4 regions of the Streptomyces sp. YIM 121038 genome follow, and region 3 is predicted to be linked to each of the others. Evidence: riboswitches for the same ligand, from Rfam matches in the RefSeq annotation. Region 3 holds a riboswitch; each other region holds the start of a gene.

Evidence for each region. Region 3 has a riboswitch for cyclic di-AMP ahead of C9F11_RS30245 (M23 family metallopeptidase). Riboswitches for the same ligand answer to the same signal wherever they lie in the genome.
Region 1: it holds a riboswitch for cyclic di-AMP, as region 3 does, so the genes downstream of both, C9F11_RS17195 (transglycosylase family protein) here and C9F11_RS30245 (M23 family metallopeptidase) in region 3, are expected to answer to the same signal.
Region 2: it holds a riboswitch for cyclic di-AMP, as region 3 does, so the genes downstream of both, C9F11_RS25155 (C40 family peptidase) here and C9F11_RS30245 (M23 family metallopeptidase) in region 3, are expected to answer to the same signal.
Region 4: it holds a riboswitch for cyclic di-AMP, as region 3 does, so the genes downstream of both, C9F11_RS19630 (M23 family metallopeptidase) here and C9F11_RS30245 (M23 family metallopeptidase) in region 3, are expected to answer to the same signal.

Annotation. Positions count from the first base shown of each region.
Region 1 covers NZ_CP030771.1:4,123,432-4,126,705, reverse strand. The annotation lists gene C9F11_RS17205 (cytochrome P450) at 1-289, shown strand, start outside; gene C9F11_RS17200 (transglycosylase family protein) at 419-1,537, shown strand; cyclic di-AMP (ydaO/yuaA leader) riboswitch at 1,729-1,914, shown strand; gene C9F11_RS17195 (transglycosylase family protein) at 1,919-2,659, shown strand; gene eno (phosphopyruvate hydratase) at 2,927-3,274, shown strand, end outside.
Region 2 covers NZ_CP030771.1:5,853,828-5,857,101, reverse strand. The annotation lists gene pcrA (DNA helicase PcrA) at 1-1,372, opposite strand, end outside; cyclic di-AMP (ydaO/yuaA leader) riboswitch at 1,666-1,822, shown strand; gene C9F11_RS25155 (C40 family peptidase) at 1,830-3,104, shown strand; gene C9F11_RS25150 (hypothetical protein) at 3,217-3,274, opposite strand, start outside.
Region 3 covers NZ_CP030771.1:7,010,592-7,013,865, reverse strand. The annotation lists gene C9F11_RS30250 (GntR family transcriptional regulator) at 1-507, opposite strand, end outside; gene C9F11_RS30245 (M23 family metallopeptidase) at 796-1,629, opposite strand; cyclic di-AMP (ydaO/yuaA leader) riboswitch at 1,642-1,804, opposite strand; gene C9F11_RS30240 (pitrilysin family protein) at 2,066-3,274, opposite strand, start outside.
Region 4 covers NZ_CP030771.1:4,680,027-4,683,300, forward strand. The annotation lists gene C9F11_RS19625 (aldo/keto reductase) at 1-348, opposite strand, end outside; gene C9F11_RS19630 (M23 family metallopeptidase) at 670-1,815, opposite strand; cyclic di-AMP (ydaO/yuaA leader) riboswitch at 1,827-1,996, opposite strand; gene C9F11_RS19635 (PP2C family protein-serine/threonine phosphatase) at 2,228-3,274, opposite strand, start outside.

The DNA of each region.
Region 1 (3,274 bases), 2.9 Mb from region 3:
CCCCGACCGCTTCGCCGAGCCCGACCGCCTCGACCTGTCCCGCCGCGACAACCAGCACCTCGGCTACGGCCACGGCATCCACTACTGCCTCGGCGCCCCGCTCGCCCGCCTGGAGGGGCAGACCGCCCTGGCCACCCTGCTGCGCCGCCTGCCCGACCTGCAACTGGCCTCGGCCCCGGAGGAGTTGAGGTGGCGCGGCGGGCTCATCATGCGGGGCCTCAGGACGTTGCCGGTGCGTTTCACACCCGCCCCGCGGGCCACTCGTGCTGATGGGCCGTCAACAATGTGACTTTCGCGTGATCTCGGCTGAACCGACTTGTGACTGGCGTTCGAGTGCCGCTACGTTCACGACGGCCCGGCACCCGCGCGCTCGCGCGCTCGCGCCGCGCCCGACCTGTCGTCCACGAAAGGCACCTGCATGCTCTCCGGCCAAGGCCGTCACCGTCGCCCCCGCCAGGTCCCGGCGATCCTCGTCACGGCGGGCGTCACCGGATCCGCCATCGCCATCCCGCTCCTCGGCGCGTCGAGCGCGAGCGCGGCGGACGCCGAGACGTGGGACAAGGTCGCGGAGTGCGAGAGCGGCGGCGCGTGGAGCGCCAAGGGCAGCGGCTACTACGGCGGCCTCCAGCTCACCCAGGACACCTGGGAGCGGTACGGCGGCCTCTCCTACGCGCCGAGCGCCGACCAGGCGAGCCGCTCCCAGCAGATCCACGTCGCCGAGAACGTGCTCGCCGACCGGGGCCCCGACGCCTGGCCGAACTGTGCCCCGGCCGCGGGCCTGACGAAGGGCGGCGAGGCCGCCGACGTCGACCCGGGCCTGCCGACGTCCCCGCCGCGCCCCGCGGACTCCGACGGGTCCGCCGCGTCCGGCAAGGACGAGGGCAAGGAGAAGGACAAGGACGAGGACAAGGGCGAGAAGGGCAAGGCCGGGGAGAAGGACGCGAAGGGCGAGCGCGAGGGCGCCGCCACGGACGCGGACGGCTCCGAGAAGGCCGAGAGGCCCGGCAGTTCCGCCGACGCGCGAGACAAGAGTCACGAAACGGACAGCCGGGACGGCGACGCCGACCGCGCCGACGAGGGCGGGAAGAGCGACGGGCGCGGCGGCAAGCACCGCAAGCCCGCCGCCGACGGCTCCGACAAGTCCGGTGCGGACGACAGCGCTTCGCCGCGGGAGTCCGACAGCGCCGGGCCCGGCGCGGACGACGCGCCCCGGGACGGCTCCGCCGGCCGCCACCGCGGCGACCGCGCCGACGAGAACGCCCCGTCCGGCGACACCGGCCCCGGGCGCCACGCCTCGCGCGGCGACGCGCGGGACGTCCCCGGCACCGAGCGCGCCGCGGGCACGTACACGGTCCGCTCCGGTGACAACCTCTCGGCGATCGCCGACAGCCACGACCTTGACGGCGGCTGGACGGATCTGTACGCGGGCAACAAGAAGACCGTGGGCTCCGACCCGGACCTCATCCTCCCCGGTCAGCGGCTCGAACTGGGGGCGGACGGCAAGGAAGTGACTGAGGGGAAGCCGGGCGGGAAGTAGGCCGAAAGCCCGGCAGTTCGCGATGAATGTCCGGTTTAAAGACGGTGAGAGGCAAGTGAGAGATGGGTCTCAGAAGCCCTGATCGTCTTTGAAATTCGGATGATTGCCTGACTACGGTCATGACCGCTCGCCACAGCGGGCCCCGCCGGTCGGTACGCCGAATCCTGCCAACGGCCGGACGGGAACAGTCGTCGCTTCGAGCGCCGAAGGCAGGAGCGGGGGACCCAAGGTAAGTGCCGGGCCCGGACGTTGAGCGGTCGCCAGACCGCGGGACGCACGGACACGGCTAGGGGTGAAGTCGCGCGCTAGGACGTGCGGCCGGGCACTCACCCGCCCGAACCCGACAGCTCACCTCGCAGGCGTCGGTGAGGGGATCACTTCATGCTGCGTTCCGGCAAGGGCAAGCACCGTCGTCCGACCAAGCTCGACAAGGCCACCCGCGCCGCCACCGTCGTCGGTGTCACCGGTGCCGCTGTCGCCGCCCCGCTGATGGCCGCCGGCACGGCCAACGCCGCCACTCCCGCCGAGTGGGACCGCGTCGCCGCGTGCGAGTCGGGCGGCAACTGGTCCATCAACACCGGCAACGGCTACTACGGCGGCGTGCAGTTCTCCGCCTCCACCTGGGCGGCGTACGGCGGCACGAAGTACGCGCCGACCGCCGACAAGGCCTCCAAGGCCCAGCAGATCGAGATCGCCGAGAAGGTCCTCGCGGGCCAGGGCAAGGGCGCGTGGCCGAAGTGCGGCGTGGGCCTGTCCGGCTCCCCGTACACCGGCGGCGGCTCCTCCGGCGGTGGCCAGCAGCAGCCGCAGCAGCAGAACAAGCCGCGGCCCCAGCAGCAGGCGCAGCCGCAGCAGCAGGCCGCTCCCAAGCCGCAGGCGCAGCCGCAGCACCAGCCGCAGCAGGCCGCCCCGCAGGTCGAGAAGAAGACCGTCCAGACCCCGACCGGCAAGGTCGTGAAGAAGGGCGACGGCGAGTACAAGGTCGAGTCCGGCGACACCCTGTCGAAGATCGCCCAGGAGCACGACGTCAAGGGCGGCTGGCAGAAGCTGTACCAGCTGAACGACGACATCGTCTCCGACGCCGACTTCATCTACCCGGGCCAGCAGCTGCACCTCAGCTGACCCGCCCCGGCCCCGGCAGCGCCCGGAGCCGCCCCGTCCCCATGGGCTACCGCCCCGGTGCGCGTCCCCCCGCCGCACCGGGGCGGTACCTTTTTGTCCGGTAGTTTGTTTGCTGAGGGAACTATCCGCGTTCGGCCCGTCGGCCCGTCCATGTGCTGGGCGGTCGGATGGCCGATGCCCCGGAGCCGGTTAGGCTCGTGTCGCAGGGGCCAGCGCGGCCCCTAGTACCCCCGCGTACCCCGCGTCACATCCCATAAGGAGATGCTCGTGCCGTCCATCGACGTCGTCGTAGCCCGGGAAATCCTGGACTCCCGAGGCAATCCCACGGTCGAGGTCGAGGTCGGCCTCGACGACGGCTCCACCGGCCGTGCCGCCGTCCCGTCCGGCGCCTCCACCGGCGCCTTCGAGGCCATCGAACTCCGTGACGGAGACGCCAACCGCTACGGCGGCAAGGGCGTGGAGAAGGCCGTCCTCGCCGTCATCGAGCAGATCGGCCCGGAGCTCGTCGGCTACGACGCCACCGAGCAGCGCCTGATCGACCAGGCCATGTTCGACCTGGACGCCACGGACAACAAGGGCTCCCTCGGCGCCAACGCCATCCTCGGCGTCTCCCTC
Region 2 (3,274 bases), 1.2 Mb from region 3:
CGTAGAAGCGGACGCCGCCGACGACCTTGTAGGGCAGGCCGACGCGGATGAAGATCTCTTCGAAGACACGCGACTGCGCGTTCGTCCGGTAGAAGATCGCCACGTCGCCGGCCTTCGCGTCGCCCGCGTCCGTGAGGCGGTCGATCTCGTCGGCGACGAACTGCGCCTCGTCGTGCTCGGTGTCGGCGACGTAGCCGGTGATGCCGGCGCCCGCGCCCGCGTTCGTCCACAGGTTCTTGGGGCGGCGGCTCTCGTTGCGCTCGATGACCGCGTTGGCGGCGCTGAGGATCGTCTGCGTGGAGCGGTAGTTCTGCTCCAGGAGGATCGTGGTGGCGTCCGCGTAGTCCTCCTCGAACTGGAGGATGTTGCGGATCGTGGCGCCGCGGAAGGCGTAGATGGACTGGTCGGCGTCACCGACCACGCACAGCTCGGCGGGCCCCTCGCCTTCCTCGCCCTCCGCCGGAGCGGGGCCGACCAGCTCGCGCACCAGCGCGTACTGCGCGTGGTTCGTGTCCTGGTACTCGTCGACCATGACGTGCCGGAAGCGGCGGCGGTAGTGCTCGGCGACGTCCGGGAAGGCGCGCAGGAGGTGCACCGTCGTCATGATCAGGTCGTCGAAGTCCAGGGCGTTGGCCTCGCGGAGGCGCGACTGGTACATCGCGTACGCCTGGGCGAGGGTCTTCTCGAAGCCGTCGGCGGCCTGGGCGGCGAAGTCCTCCTCGTCGATCAGCTCGTTCTTCAGGTTCGAGATCTTGGCGCTGAAGGACTTCGGCGGGAACTTCTTCGGGTCCAGGTCGAGGTCCCGGCAGACCAGGGCCATCAGGCGCTTGGAGTCCGCGGCGTCGTAGATCGAGAACGAGGACGTGAAGCCCAGCTTCTTGTACTCGCGGCGCAGGATGCGCACGCACGCGCTGTGGAACGTCGACACCCACATCGCGCCCGCGCGCGGGCCGACGAGCTGCTCGACGCGCTCCTTCATCTCGCCCGCTGCCTTGTTCGTGAACGTGATCGCGAGGATCTGGCCGGGGTGCACCCCGCGCTCGGCGAGCAGGTACGCGATGCGGTGGGTCAGTACGCGGGTCTTGCCGGAGCCCGCGCCCGCGACGATGAGCAGGGGGGAGCCCGCGTGCACGACGGCCGCGCGCTGGTTCTCGTTCAGCCCGTCGAGGAGCGCCGCCGGGTCGAGGGCCGGGCGGGGGGCGCCGTCCCGGTAGTACCCGTCCCGGGGTGCGGGCGCGTCGAACCTCCCGTCGAACAGGTCGTCCGGAATCGGCTCCGGAGCGCTGTCCTCGGGCGGCGGCGGGGGCTCCTCCTCAGCGCCCTGCGAGGGCTTGAGGTCCGCCAGGAAGCTGTCGTCAAAGAGGCTGCTCATCGCCTCCCGAGTCTAGGCGGCCCCACTGACAAACCACCCCGGGTTCCGGCCACCGCCGCGGCCGCCCAGCGCCGTCCACGGGGTGCCACCGGGCGGTCACGCCGGGCCACGCCGCAGGTGAGCCGCGTCGCGGCGGCGCCGGGGAGGACACGGAGGTGCGGAAAGTCACGAAAACGTATCGGGCATATCGAACATCAATCTTCCCCCGCGCCACAGGAGTTGGCTAGCGTGCTCCGCGGGCCGCACGTCCCCCCAAACCGGCGAACCACGCCGGGCCGCGCGGCCTCCGCCGAGTCCGCCGCGCGCCGATCCCGACGCGCCCGGAGCCGGGGACCCACCATGATCCTGGGGTGAATCCGTCCCGCTGCGCCTCGCACGGGCCGGTAGGGCAGCCCTTCCGAACCGCCCGAACCCGACAGCTAACCCGGTAGGCGGTCCACGGAAGGAGTCGCCTCCCTTGGCGTCGCACCGCAAGCCGCGCACCCGCTCCCCCCTGGCACGCAGCGCCCCCGCACTCGGCATCACGACGGCCGCGCTGACCTCCGTAGCGCTCCTGTCACAGAGCGCGAACGCGGCACCGTCCGCTCCCGCGGAGCCCACCAGGCCCGCCGAACCGAGTCTCGAAGAGGTCCAGAAGAAGGTCGACGACCTCTACCACCAGGCGGGCGTGGCCACCCAGAAGTACAACTCGGCGAAGGAGCGCACCGACAAGCAGCGCAAGCACGTCGACAAGCTCCTGGACGACGTCGCCGAGCGCACGGACGACCTGAACGAGGCCCGTCGGCAGCTCGGCTCCTTCGCGGCCGCCCAGTACCGCACCGGCGCCGTCTCCGAGACCGCCGCCCTGATGCTCGCCGACGACCCGAAGGGCTTCTTCGACCAGAACCACCTCGCGGACCGGCTCACCAACCGCCAGAAGAAGGCGGTCGACGACTACCAGACGCGGCAGGTGGCGGCCACCAAGCAGCGCGCGAGGGCCACGAAGGGCCTGAAGACGCTCAGCGACTCCCGCGACGAGCTGAAGTCGAGCAAGCGGACCGTCCAGACCAAGCTCGGCGAGGCCCGCACCCTCCTGTCGAAGCTGACCGCCGAGGAGAAGGCGCGGCTCGCCGCGATCGAGAAGCGGAAGGAGGAGGCGGCCCGGCGCAAGGCCGCCGAGCTGGCGCGCAAACAGGCCGAGGAGGAGCGCAAGCGGAAGGCGGAGGAGGCCCGGAAGGAGCGGGAGCAGGGCTCCGGCGGCGGCTCGGGGACGGGGGCCGGGTCGGGTGCCGGTACCGGGTCCGGCTCCGGTACCGGCTCGGGATCGGGTTCCGGCTCCGACTCTGACTCCGGTTCGGGCTCCGGTTCCGGTTCGGGCTCCGGAAGCACGGACGGCGGGTACGCCGCGAAGGCCGAGAAGGTGATCGGCTTCGCCGAGAAGCAGATCGGCAAGCCCTACGTATGGGGCGCCACGGGCCCCGGCTCCTACGACTGCTCCGGGCTGACGCGGGCCGCGTGGAAGACCGCCGGGATCTCACTGCCCCGCACCACCTGGGACCAGGTGAAGGTCGGCACGACGGTGCCCACGTCCAGCGCCAAACGCGGTGACCTGGTCTTCTTCTACGACGACATCAGCCACGTAGGGATCTACATAGGCAACGGCAAGATGATCCACGCCCCCAAGCCGGGCGCGAACGTACGCGTCGAGTCGATCTACTACATGCCGATCCACAGCGTGGTCCGGCCCGCCTGACCCCGCCCCTTAGGAGGGCGACACGTTTTCGGCCCTCTACGTAGAAGTCGCTCTTCTACGTAGAGGGCCGAAAACGCGGGCAGCGGGCGCTTACGTCCACAGGACGGCGATGCTACGTCCACAGGACGGCGATGAAGATGTTCGCCGTCGTCAGCGCGCCGACCGCGCCG
Region 3 (3,274 bases):
CCACAGGTCCGTGGCCGCGGCCTGCGCGTCCGCCACGTACATCCAGGCGACCTTGTGGCGCAGCTGGGTGAGCAGGGCGATGAGGCCGGGGCTGCCGGAGGCCTGGGTGAGCGTCTCGTGGAACCAGCCGTCGAGCGCGCGCAGGTCCTCGCCGCCGCGCCGGGCCCGCTCCTGGCCGAGGCGCACGAGGCCGCGCAGGACCTTCAGATGGGCTTCGGTGCGGCGCTGGGCCGCGCGGGCGGCCGCCAGCGGCTCCAGGAGCGTACGGACCTCCAGGAGGTCGGCGGCGTCCTGCTCGGTCGGCTCGGCGACGCAGGCGCCCGCGTGCCTGCGGGTGACGACGAAGCCCTCGGCCTCCAGGGTGCGCAGGGCCTCGCGCACGGGGACGCGCGAGACGCCGTAGCGGCGGGCGAGGAGTTCTTCGGTGAGCCGCGTGCCGCGTTCGTAGACACCGGAGACGATGTCGTCCCGGATGGCCGTGCAGACCGAGTGCGCGGGAATGCGCATGACGGACCTCCGCTTTAATGCCCGCGAAACGCGTCGCGCGACGCGTTGAAGACGCTGGTGCGGCGACTCCATGGACGCTGCCACGACGGACTCTATTGCAGATGGCCGCATTTTCCGATGGGGCACCGGAATCCATGGATATCTTTTGGCCAAAGGTGTGCGCAGCGGCACGCTTACCGGTCGTGGGCGCTTAGGGCCCGAGCCGTGCCCCGATGCCGAAAGCCCCGGCTCGGTGAGCCGGGGCTTTCGGGACGTGCGCGGGCGCGGGGCGTTCGCGCCGTCGACGCGTCAGACGCCCACGCCGTGGGAGCGCAGGTACGCGATCGGGTCGATGTCCGAGCCGTACTCGGCGCCGGTGCGGGCCTCGAAGTGCAGGTGCGGCCCGGAGGAGTTGCCGGTGGAACCGGAGAGGCCGATCTGCTGGCCGGGGGTGACGGCCTGGCCGACCGTGACGCTGAGGGACGACATGTGGCCGTACTGGGTGTACGTGCCGTCGTTCATCTTGATCACGACGTTGTTGCCGTAGGCGCCGCCCCAGCCCGCCTCGACGACGGTGCCCGCGCCGACCGCCTGCACCGAGGTGCCGGACGCGGCGTGGAAGTCGATGCCGGTGTGGCTGCCGGAGGACCACATGCCGCCGCCGGCCTTGTAGGAGGTGGAGACGTAGGAGCCGGCGACCGGGGCGACGTAGGCGTTCAGGCGCTTGCGCTCGGCGTCACGGGCGGCCCGCTCGCGGGCCCGCTCCTTGGCCTCCTTCGCCGCCTTGGCCTTGGCCTCCTTCTCGGCCTTCTCCTTCGCGGCGGCCTCGGCCTTGCGCTTCTGCTCGGCGGCCTTCTGCCGCGCCGCCTCTTCCGCCTTCTTCTGGGCGGCGGCGTCGTTGGCGGCCTGCTTCTGGGCGGCGGCCTGGGCGTCGATCTCGTCGGCCAGCGTGTCGTTGATGGCGATGGCCTGCGTGAGGCCGGTGCTCGCGTGGTCCGCGGAGCCGTCGGCGGCGAGGGCCGGAGCGGCCAGGCCCGAGATGACACCGGTGGTGGTGAGGGCGGCGACGCCCGCGGCGCTGGCGGTGGTGCGCGTGATGCGGCTCGGACGGCGGTGCTTGCCGGTCGGGCGGATGAGCGCCATGAAGCGGCTGGTCCTTTCCTTCCTTCTCGCCTACCGGGTTAGCTGACGGGTTCGGAGCAGGAAGGTCTCCTACGGACTCCTCGCCTCGCGGCAAGGGGACCGATTCACCCCAGGGGACGTGTGGGTCCCCGGCTCCCCTGGCTCACGCCGTACGGGGACTCGGCGATGACTGTCCGGTGCCGCGGGCGCGGCGTACTGCGTGACGTACAGCCGCACTGACGCTAAACGCCTCATCTTTCAATCGACAAACGGATCCTGCCTTTTGTAGCGCACGCCACACGGCAGACGCCCAACCTCCATGTCAATTCGGACATATGGCAGCATGCAGGGACCCCGGAGGCTTCCTGAGCCTCCGGGGCCCCTGGGGTTACGCGGCGTTCATTCCGGTTTGCCCGTTGCGGCCTGGTGAGGCCGGTTCATGGCGTGTGTGCCGCAATCAGCCGGTGACAACCGTCACTTCGCCGATGCCGAGGGCCCTGACGGGCTCCTCGATCTGCGCGGCGTCACCGACGAGCACCGTCACCAGGCGGTCGCTCGGGAACGCGCTCACGACGGCCGCGGTGGCCTCCACCGTGCCCGTCCCGGCCAACTGCCGGTACAGGCTCGCCTGGAAGTCGTCCGGCAGCTCCTGCTCCACCTGGTCGGCGAGCGTCGCGGCGACCGCGGCGGCCGTCTCGTACTTCAGCGGGGCCACGCCCACCAGGTTCTGCACGGCGACGTCGCGCTCGGCGTCGGTGAGGCCCTCGGCGGCGAGGGTGCGCAGGACCTTCCACAGGTCATCCAGCGCCGGGCCCGTGTTCGGCGTGTCCACGGAGCCGCTGATGGCCAGCATGGCGACGCCCGGGGCGCCCTCCGGGGACCGCGGGGCCGCGGAGCGCAGCACCTGGCTGAAGGCGCGCACGCCGTACGTGTACCCCTTCTCCTCGCGCAGGACGCGGTCCAGGCGCGAGGTGAGGGTGCCGCCCAGGCAGTACGTCCCGAGGACCTGCGCCGGCCAGACGATGTCGTGCCGGTCCGCGCCCACGCGGCCGATGAGGAGCTGCGTCTGGACGGCGCCGGGGCGGTCCACGATGACGACGCGGCCGGTGTCGTCGGCGGTCACCTGGGACATCACGTGCGGCTCCGCCGACCCGCCCGTCCAGGCGCCGAGGGTGTCGGCGATGACGGCGTCGAGGTCCGTGCCCGTGAGGTCGCCGACCACGACGGCGGTGGCCGTGGCGGGGCGCACGTGCTTCTCGTAGAAGGCGCGTACGGCCGCGGAGTCGATGGCGGTGACCGTCTCCTCGGTGCCCTGGCGCGGGCGCGACATGCGCGAGGTGGCCGGGAAGAGCTGCTTGGCCAGCTCCTTGGCGGCGCGGCGCGCGGGGTTGGCGGTCTCGTGCGGGATCTCGTCCAGGCGGTTGCGGACGAGGCGCTCGATCTCGCCGTCCTCGAAGGCGGGCGCGCGCAGCGCGTCGGCCAGCAGGCCCAGGCCCTTCGCCAGGCGGGAGACGGGCACTTCGAGGGAGAGCCGGACGCCGGGGTGGTCGGCGTGCGCGTCCAGCGTGGCGCCGCAGCGGTCCAGCTCGGCGGCGAACTCCTCGGCGGAGTGCTTGTCGGTGCCTTCGGAGAACGCCCGCGCCATGATCGTGGACACGCCGTCCAG
Region 4 (3,274 bases), 2.3 Mb from region 3:
GGTGCCGAGGCGGCGCAGCGACTCCTCGGCGGCGGCCTTGATGGTGCTCGCGGACAGGCCCTTGTACTCGGGCAGCGCGCCGACCTTGGTGGCGACCACGACGTCGTCGCGGTTGCCGCGCTCGGCCATCCACCGCCCGAGGACGGTCTCGGACTCGCCGCCCTTGTTGCCGGGCACCCAGAACGTGTAGGCGTCCGCGGTGTCTATGAAGTTGCCGCCCGCGGCGGCGTAGGCGTCGAGGACGGCGAAGGACTGGTCCTGGTCGGCGGTCCAGCCGAAGACGTTGCCGCCGAGGGCGAGCGGGAAGACTTCGAGGTCGGACGATCCCAGAGGGCGAAGAGTGGTCATACCGGCGCCAACATCCTTGCGAAGTCGGGAATTCCGGTGAGGGACGGCGGATTCCAGACAACGGATTCCAGGATGCGGAACCCGGTCGGGGAGGCCGCGGGACGCGGGAACCGGCGGCCCTGGCGTCGGGGGGTCGTCGCCAGGGCCGCCGGAGTCTGAGGACCCTTCGCGGTCAGCCGCCAGCCGTCGGCTCGCGGCCGTCGGGAGTCAGCGGCCGGGGGTCAGCGGCTAGCGGCCGTCGGAGGCCAGCGGCCGGAGGCCAGCCGTCGGCTCGCGGCCGTCGGCGGGGCGCGCGGCCACGGGGCTTCGCGGCGGGCGGGATCAGGGCGTCAGGCCCTTGCCGCGCAGCCAGGACAGCGGGTCGATGGCCGCGCCGCCGCCCGTCCTGACCTCCAGGTGGAGGTGGACCCCGGTGACGTTGCCCGTGCCGCCCATGCGGCCGATGACGTCGCCGGTGCTGACCTTCTGGCCCACGCTGACGGAGAGCGAGGACTGGTGGCAGTACCAGATCTCGGTGCCGTCATCGAGCTTCAGGACCGTGCGGTAGCCGTACGCGCCCGCCCAGCCGGCCTCCGTGATGGTGCCGGAGTGGACGGCCTTGAGCGGGGAGCCGTTGGGGCCCGCGAAGTCCAGGCCGGTGTGCCGCCCGGAGGACCACATGGAGCCGGAGTCGCCGAAGTGGGAGGTGAGGACGTACGAGGAGGCGGGGAGCGTGAAGCTCTTGGCGAGCTTCGCGAGGCGCTCGGCCTCGCGCTTCTTGCGGGCCGCCTCCTCCTTCTTCCGCTTCTCCTCCGCGGCCTTCGCCTTGACCTCGGCCGCCGCCTTGCCCTGCTGGGCCGTGGCGGTCGCGGCGGCCCTGGCCACGGCCGCGTCCTCGGCCTGCCTGCGCTGCGCGTCGTCCGCCTGGTGGTGCTGGTTCTCGGCCTGCTGGAGGATGCGGGCCCGCAGGGCCTCCCCCGCGTCCGTGGTGCCCCGCTCGGCGTCGGCGCCGGTGACGCCCGCGGAGCTGAGGGGCGCCGCGGCCGCGGCGGTGGCCGGGGCGGCGGTGTCGTCGCCGTCGACCAGGGCGCCGACGCCCGGCAGCGAGTCCGCGACGGACGCCAGGTCCGGCAGGGCGATGGAGACGGGCGGCTTGCCGCCCTGCGCGGTGGCGATGCCGCCCGCGCCGACGGCGGCGATGACGCCGACGCCGAGGACGGTGGAGCTGCGGGCGAGGCCGCCGCCGCCCTTCTTGTGGATGCGGTGCTTGCCGCGCACGGGGCGGACGGTCTCCGCGGTGGGGTTCCACTCCTCCCAGGAGGCCGGGGGCTCCTGGGCGGCGTAACCGGCATACCCGGCGGGCGCGGAGGCCTCGGCGTGGTCGGCGTGCCCGGTGTGTCCCCCGGGTCCTTCGCCGCCGTCGGCACCCTCGATGAGGCTGCCGTGGGGTATGTAGAGCGCTTCTGGGGCAGGCCGGTTGGACGCCACGGGGGCGCACTCCTTTCCTTCCTTCTCGCCTACCGGGTTAGCTGACGGGTTCGGAGCAGGAAGGTCTCCTACGGCCGCTGCTCGTGCACGGCGGATACGGGTCCGCGTGCGCGAGAGGCGTCCGATTCACCCCAAGATGGTGGTTCCCCGGCTCCCTTGCGGGATTAGGCGCGTGCGCGCGGAGCCGCCGGGTGTGACGGCTGGGACGACCGCGCTGCGTTATCGAACGTTAATAGACAGCGGGTCGGTATTCCAAGCTGTTCGGGTTGATCGTTAACGCTTACGCCACGAACACAACGGGACATCAAGGCCGGGAATAGGGCGAGTTGAGCGCGTGCCATGACGCTGCGCAGTGGAATCGATCTTCAGGTATGGATGACGGGTCGTCAGTTGCGCTGCGCTGGGGCTCCGTTCAGTCACGGGGTGTGACGGGCCGTCGTACGGCGAGGAGGGCCATGTCGTCGGTGGCGCCGCCGCCGGTGTGGTCGAGGACCTCGGCGACGAGCGTGGACAGGAGCGCGTCGGGGGCGTCCGCGCCCGAGAAGACGCGGCCGCCGAGCCGGGCCGCGGGGTCGTAGAAGACACCCCGCGCGTCCCGGGCCTCGCTGAGCCCGTCGGTGTGCAGCAGCAGCGTGGATCCGGGCGGGAAGTCGGTCTCGTCCGCGCGGTCGGGCCAGACGCCGAGGTCGCCCATGCCGAGCGGCAGCGCGGGTTCGGCGGGCGAGAGCACGCGCAGGCGCCCGTCGGCGCGCAGCAGCAGCGGCTCGGGGTGGCCGCGGTTGACCAGGCGCACGCTGCCGCCGCCGCGCGGGATCTCCGCGAGGACCGCCGTGGTGAACCCTTCGAAGGCGTCGAGCCCGTCGCGCCGCGTGCCCTCGCGCGCCAGGGCACGCTCCAGGCGCTGCGCCACGGCTTCCAGGGTGGCCTCCTGCTCGGCCGCCTCGCGGAAGGCGCCGATGACGACGGCGACGGCGGCCACCGCGCCCATGCCCTTGCCGCGTACGTCGCCGACGATGAGGCGGACGCCGTGCGGGGTGTCCTGCACCGCGTACAGGTCGCCGCCGATGAAGGCGTCGGCCTGCGCGGCCTCGTACCGGGCGGCGACGTCCAGGCCGCCGATGCGCGGGTCCGGCTGCGGCAGGACGGCCCGCTGCGCGGCCTCGGCGATGGAGCGGGCGGAGGCGAGGCGGGCGTCGCCGCGGCGGACGACGCGGTTGATCACGACGGCGAGGGCGCCGACGGTGAGCATGGTGACGAAGGAGGTGACGACCTCGACGTCCACGCCCGCGTGGTTGTCGATGCGCAGGGCGAGCACGGCGGCGCAGGACACGGCGGCCGTCGCCACGGTGGTGCCGAGCGAGAAGAACGGGGCCGCGATCAGGGGCGCGGCGGCGAACAGCGGGGACGCGGTGAACTGGGGCGGCGTGAGCGCGTCGAAGGCGACCCCGACGAGGATCAG